One region of the Micromonospora aridisoli genome, then DNA from elsewhere that is predicted to be linked to it. Evidence: predicted binding sites of a transcription regulator. Region 1 holds the regulator's gene; the other holds the start of a gene.
The links. The regulator HspR, encoded in region 1, represses chaperone genes until heat shock. The targets are predictions, from matches to a motif close to TTGAGTNNNNNNNACTCAA.
Positions count from the first base shown of each region.

Region 2: the regulator HspR is predicted to act here: its motif matches at 1,690-1,708, upstream of lon (endopeptidase La).

Region 1 covers NZ_JAXCFK010000002.1:271,425-274,833, forward strand. The annotation lists gene grpE (nucleotide exchange factor GrpE) at 1-531, shown strand, start outside; gene dnaJ (molecular chaperone DnaJ) at 617-1,792, shown strand; gene SM447_RS04705 (heat shock protein transcriptional repressor HspR) at 1,821-2,258, shown strand; gene SM447_RS04710 (hypothetical protein) at 2,437-2,652, shown strand; gene SM447_RS04715 (hypothetical protein) at 2,709-3,137, opposite strand; gene SM447_RS04720 (cation:proton antiporter) at 3,308-3,409, opposite strand, start outside.
Region 2 covers NZ_JAXCFK010000007.1:151,864-155,272, reverse strand. The annotation lists gene SM447_RS16820 (hypothetical protein) at 1-985, shown strand, start outside; gene SM447_RS16815 (histone-like nucleoid-structuring protein Lsr2) at 1,122-1,469, opposite strand; gene lon (endopeptidase La) at 1,732-3,409, shown strand, end outside.

The DNA of each region.
Region 1 (3,409 bases):
CTGAGCGAGGCGTCGGCCGCCGCGGGTCCGCCGGTGGTGGACTCTCCGGCCGAGCCGGTCGAGTCGTCGTCCGAGACGGCCGGCGGTGGCGGGTTCGGCGCCGAGTTGGAGGCGCTCCGCGCCGAGCTGGACGAGCGCACCCGCGACGTGCAGCGGGTGTCCGCCGAGTACGCCAACTACCGCAAGCGGGTCGAGCGCGACCGCGCGCTGGTCACCGAGCAGGCGACCGGATCCGTGCTCGCCGCGCTGCTGCCGATCCTGGACGATCTCGACCGGGCCCGGGAGCACGGTGACCTGGTCGGTCCGTTCGGTTCGGTGGCGGAGCAGCTCGTCACCGCGTTGGGCAAGTTCGGGCTGACCCCGTTCGGCGAGCAGGGCGACCCGTTCGACCCGACGCGGCACGAGGCGGTGGCCCACCAGACCTCGGCCGATGTCACCGAGCCGACCTGCGTGCAGGTGATGCGTCGGGGCTACCAGATCGGTGAGCGACTGCTGCGGCCCGCGATGGTCGCGGTCGCCGACCCGGAATAGTGCGCGACGGTGACCCGGCCGCCCCGCCCGCCGACCCCCGGCGGGCGGGGCGGACCGGGCCCGGAGCCGGGGAGGAGGTGTACGGGTGAGTTCGAAGGACTGGATCGAGAAGGACTACTACGCGGTCCTTGGCGTGGCGAAGACCGCCCCGGCTGACGAGATCAAGAAGGCGTACCGCAAGTTGGCCCGCGAGTCGCACCCGGACCACAACCCCGGCGACGCCAAGGCCGAGGAGCGCTTCAAGGCGGTCTCCGAGGCGTACGCGGTGCTCGGTGACGACGCGAAGCGCCGCGAGTACGACGAGATGCGCTCGCTGTTCGGCTCGGGCGCGTTCCGGCGCGGCGCCCGCCAGGCCGGCCAGCCGGGCGGTGTGCCGTTCGATGTCTCCGACCTGTTCGGTGGCCAACAGCCAGGTGGCGGCCGGTTCGCCGGGGGCGGCATCTCCGATCTGTTCAGCTCGATCTTCTCGGGCGGTGGCGGGGCCGGAGGCGCGCCCGGTCCGGCGCGGGGTCGCGACATCGAGACCGAGGTGGCGCTCGACTTCCACGACGCGGTCCGGGGGGTGACCCTGCCGCTGACCCTGCGGGCGCCCGGCGTCTGCGACACCTGCCACGGCAACGGTGCCAAGCCGGGCACCGTGCCGCGAACCTGTCCGGTCTGCCACGGTGCCGGGGTTACCAACCGGAACCAGGGTGCGTTCAGCTTCTCCGAGCCGTGCCGCAACTGTCAGGGCGTGGGCACCGTGGTGGACGAGAAGTGCCCGGAATGCCAGGGCACCGGCGGGGTCACCAAGACCCGTACGCTCAACGTCCGCTTTCCCGCCGGGGTGGCCGACGGTCAGCGGATCCGGCTGGCCGGCCGGGGCGAGCCCGGCGAGCGCGGCGGCCCGGCGGGTGACCTGTTCGTGCACGTCAAGGTCCGGCCGGACGAGGTGTTCGGGCGCACCGGAGACGACCTGACGCTGACCGTCCCGATCACGTTCGCGGAGGCGGTCCTCGGCACCGACCTGCGGGTACCGACCCTGGACGGTGCGGTGACCCTGCGGGTGCCGCCGGGTACGCCGAGCGGTCGGATCCTGCGGGCCCGGGGCAAGGGCGTCAGCCGCCGGGACGGCCAGATCGGCGATCTGCTGGTCACCCTCGACGTGGTGGTGCCGGCGCGGATCTCTGACGAGGCACGGGCCGCCCTGGAGACGTTCGCCGAGCAGACCCCGCCGGCGGCCCGGGAACATCTTGACGCGCGGGTGCGTCGATTCGGTTGATCGGTGATGCGGTCCGGAGGTGAGCGGGATGGACGGGTTCGTCGGCTCGGATGACCCGGCATACGAGGCCAAGGTGCTGATGATCTCGGTGGCGGCGCGGATGGCGGGGATGCACCCGCAGACGTTGCGCCAGTACGACCGGCTCGGCCTGGTACAGGCCGGACGGGCGGCCGGTGGTGGGCGCCGGTACAGCGTCCGCGACGTGGTGCTGCTGCGTGAGGTGCAGCGGCTCAGTCAGGACGACGGCGTCAACCTCGCCGGGATCAAGCGGATCATCGGGTTGGAGCGTCTGCTGGAGCAGGCGCAGCAGCGGGTGGCCCAGTTGGAGGCCGAACTCGACGCCGCGTACCGCCGGATGGCCGAACTGGAGTCGCTGGCTCGCTTCCCCGGCCGGGATCTCGTGCCCACCAACCAGACCTCGACCGCGCTGGTGGTGTGGCGTCCCCGGCGCGGCCCTGGGCGTTGACGCGCCCTGCACCGGCAAGGAGGCGTGGTCCCATCCGGGGCCACGCCTCTTTCGCTTCCTCCCGGCACGATCTGCTCGTGTTCCGGCAAATCCGAGCGGCGGACAGGTTGTCTCGACTAGCCTTCGGGAATCAGGTCTAAACCATCTCAATCCGGACTCCGATCTGGCGGGGGGAGCCATGACGGAATCGGCGAAGAAGGTGGCCGAGGAGGCGGAGCAGCGCCTAGACAGCCTGGCCGAGAAGGTCCGTGGCCGGTTCGACCGGATCACCACGGGGCGCTTCTCCGACCAGATCCGAGCCGGCAGGTTCAGCGGCCAGGCCGGCCGGGGTGGGCACGGTGCCGGTCAGGCGCGCACCGACCAGCACCGCCGCGAGCGGGGCGGATCGCGCTGACGGTCCGCCGACGTGCGGGCCGGGAGCCACGGGGGGTCCCGGCCCGTTCGGCGCGCTCAGAGCCGGCGGTTCTCCCGCACCAGGCCGCCCTCGCACCACTCCCGGTAGACGAACAGCTCCGGTCGGGTCAGCAGCACCCGGCTGTTGTGCGCCCAGGTGCGCATCATCTCGTCGCCGTTGCGCTCCGCCTGATCCACCAGCTTGCGGAAGCGACGTTTCGGGTGTGCCCGGAAATTCGTCCGGATCCCGTCGGCGGCGTAGATGTAGAGGCAGTGCAGCGCGAACCGACGCGCCGGACAACGGGTGTCCATCGCCAGATCGAACAGCGTCATCACCAGCCGGTCACCGGAGACCAACAGGTCCCAGTCCGGCGGCATCGACGTCAACGGGACCGAATCGGGGTGGTAAGCCCACGCTCGCAACTCCGCCGGGGTGGGGTCGACGGGGTTGGCGAAGCCGTGGAACGCTGACTCCTGCACGCTCACCGGCCAACCTTCCGCTTTCGCCCGCGGGGGCGCCCGCCCACCGCGAACCCTGGCTGCTGGGGCGACACGTTAACGCGGTACCGGTGAGTACCGGTAGCCCCTGCGGGAAGCAATTCGGCATCTGTTGGTCGGCGGGGGGTGTCCGGACGGTCAAACCGGACGATGAGCGGTCACGATCCGTCGATCGCCGCGGCGGCCGCGCGGGCCCGCTGCGCCCTCGCCCGTGCCCGCAGCCGCCCCTTGAACCAGGCGAGGTCGGGAAGTCGGGCCAG
Region 2 (3,409 bases), on a different contig from region 1:
CGTGGAGGAGTGCCAGGAGACCCGCAACGGCACCGACGGTGCGACCACCGGGACCCTCGCAGTGGCCTGTCCGGACGTGGTGAGTCGGCTCCCGCAGGTGCCCGACCGAGCCCGGGCCGAGGTGGACCGCAACCTCAACGCCCTGCAGACCCAGATCACCCAGGCGGACCAGCGGCTCGCCGCGGAGGGCAACCAGGGCCAGGAGTTCATCCGTAACGCCATCCTCGCCCCGCTGGCCAGCCAGCGTCGCGCGACCCTCAACCGGATCACGATCGCCATCGACCGGTTCGGCCCTCGGCCGCGCGGTCTCGCCAACCTCGCCACCTGCCAGGTGCAGCCGGTCGACAACACCAACGATGGCGACGACGACGGCAACGACGGTGGTAACAACGGCGGTAACAACGGCGGTAACAACGGCGGTAACAACGGCGGCAACAACGGCCTCGACGTGCTGGCGAACAACTGCAACAACAGCCAGCTGCAGGCGCACGACGGCTTCCAGAACGGCAACCGCTGCATCAGCACCGCGTTCGGCGAGGTCGGCTCGGCCGCCAACAACCCGTCGCTACTCATCACCGACTTCCCGCAGCAGATCAACCGCAACGAGGGCTTCTCGATCCGGGTCAGCACCCGCAACCTGGTCCGGGACCGGTTCCTGCCGGCCGGTCAGGGCGGCTACTACCTGGAGAGCTCGCTGCTCAACGAGCAGGGCCTGACGCGCGGCCACTTCCACACCGCCTGCCGGATGCTGAACAACACGAACGAGGCACCGGCGCCGGAGCCGGTGCCGGCCTTCTTCGTCGCCACCGAGGACGGCGGCGGCGGCTCGCAGCCGGACGAGGTGACCATTCAGATCCCGGGTCTGCCGGACTCCGGTATCGCGCAGTGCGCGGTCTGGGCCGGTGACGGATCGCACCGTATCCCGATGTCGGAGCGGGCCAACCAGACCCCCGCGTTCGACGCGGTGCGGATCCAGGTCAACTGACGACGCGGAGGGCTGAGGCCGAGAGCTGACGTCCAGGCACGCGGGGCCGTCCGGGAATTGTCCGGACGGCCCCGCAGCACGTTGGGAAGTCGGTGTATGCCGTGACCTATCCGCGCCAGAGTGCCATTCCCGCTGCTCAGCGGTTCTTGTACGCCTCGACCACCTCGACCGGGATGCGGCCCCGCTCAGAAATCTTGTAGCCGTTCCGGACGGCCCATTCGCGGACGGCGCGGTTCTGCTCCCGGTTCATTCCCGGAGTGCCCGAACCGCTGCCGCGACGCGGACTACGGCCAGTGTCGGGGCCACCACGGCCGAGTCGCCGGCCGGCATCGATAAAAGGGTCCAGCGCCTTGCGCAGGACGCCCGCGTTCTCGTCGGAAACGTCGATGGTGTACGCCACGCCATCCAGGCTGAACTCGACCGTCCGGTCGGCCTTTCCGCCGTCGAGGTCGTCAGTCAGCACCGTGATTACTTTTTTGGCCATCGTCGATTACTCCCTGTGTCTGGCGGGGTGTGCTCAAAGTTTGACTGATCGTCCGGCAATTGCGCAACAATAGTGCGCCCTGCGGCGACTCGCGTTTTGCGTGTCGTCGAAATCCCCGATTCTGGATCTGCCGGGTGTGGGCGCGAGCCGATTCGGCTCCACCGCGCCGGGTCGGCCGTGTGCTGGGTCACACCGAGGAACAACCGGCGGCCGCTCCGACTTGAGCCAGACACGCTCAACTCGATGCGATAGCAGGTGTTCGATGGCAACTCTTCCGGTACTTCCACTGGCCGACGCCGTACTGCTGCCCGGCATGGTCATCCCGGTGACCCTCGACCCGACCACCCAGGCCGCGGTCGACGCGGCCCGAGCCACCGGCGACCGCAAGCTGCTCGCCGTGCCGCGCCTGGACGGCGAGTACGGCTCCGTCGGCGCGATCGCCACGATCGAGAAGGTCGGGCGGCTGCCCAGCGGCGAGCCCGCGGCCGTCATCCGTGGCCTGAACCGGGCCCGGATCGGCTCCGGTGTGCCCGGTCCCGGCGCGGCCCTCTGGGTCGAGGCGACCGAGATCGATGAACCCGCCCCGGCCGGCCGGGCCCGTGAACTCGCCCGCGAGTACCGCGCGTTGATGACCTCGGTGCTCCAGCAACGTGGTGCCTGGCAGGTCATCGACGCGATGGAACGGATGACCGACCTCTCCGAGCTGGCCGACTCGGCCGGCTACGCGCCCTGGCTCAGCCTGGCGCAGAAGACCGAACTACTGGCCGCGCCGGACGTCACGGCCCGGCTGGAACTGCTCGTCGGCTGGGTGCGTGACCACCTGGCCGAGCAGGAGGTCACCGAGCAGATCAACTCCGACGTCCGCGAAGGGCTGGAGAAGTCGCAGCGGGAGTTCCTGCTGCGTCAGCAACTCGCCGCGATCCGCAAGGAACTCGGTGAGGACGCCCCGGACGGCTCGGCCGACTACCGGGCCCGCGTGGAGGGCGCCGACCTGCCCGAGAAGGTGCGCGAGGCGGCGCTGCGCGAGGTCGGCAAGCTGGAGCGGGCCAGCGACGCCTCCCCGGAGGCGGGCTGGATCCGTACCTGGCTCGACACGGTGCTGGAGATGCCGTGGAGCACGCGTACCGAGGACAACACCGACCTGGCCGCGGCGCGGGCCGTGCTCGACGCCGACCACGCCGGTCTGGCCGACGTCAAGGACCGCATCCTGGAGTACCTGGCGGTGCGCAACCGACGCGCCGAGCGTGACCTCGGTGTGGTCGGTGGTCGCGGCTCCGGTGCCGTACTGGCCCTCGCCGGACCGCCCGGCGTCGGCAAGACCAGCCTCGGCGAGTCGGTCGCCCGGGCACTCGGCCGGACGTTCGTCCGGGTCTCCCTCGGCGGCATCCGGGACGAGGCCGAGATCCGGGGACACCGCCGCACCTACGTGGGCGCGCTGCCCGGTCGCATCGTCCGGGCGCTGCGCGAGGCGGGCTCGATGAACCCGGTGGTGCTGCTCGACGAGGTGGACAAGGTCTCCGTGGGGTACGCCGGCGACCCGGCCGCCGCCCTGCTGGAGGTGCTCGACCCGGCCCAGAACCACACCTTCCGGGACCATTACCTGGAGGTCGACCTGGACCTGTCCGACGTGCTGTTCCTGGCCACCGCCAACGTGGTGGAAGCCATCCCCGGCCCGTTGCTGGACCGGATGGAACTGGTCACCCTGGACGGGTACACCGAGGACGAGAAGGTGGCCATCGCCCGTGACCACCTGCTGCCCCGCCAGCGGGAGCGGGCCGGGCTGACCGTCGACGAGGTCGACGTGGACGCCGCGGCGCTGGCCCGCATCGCCGGGGAGTACACCCGTGAGGCCGGCGTACGGCAGCTGGAGCGTGCTCTCGCGAAGATCATGCGGAAGGTGGCCGTGGCCCTGGCCGACGACCCGACGCCGGTCCGCGTCG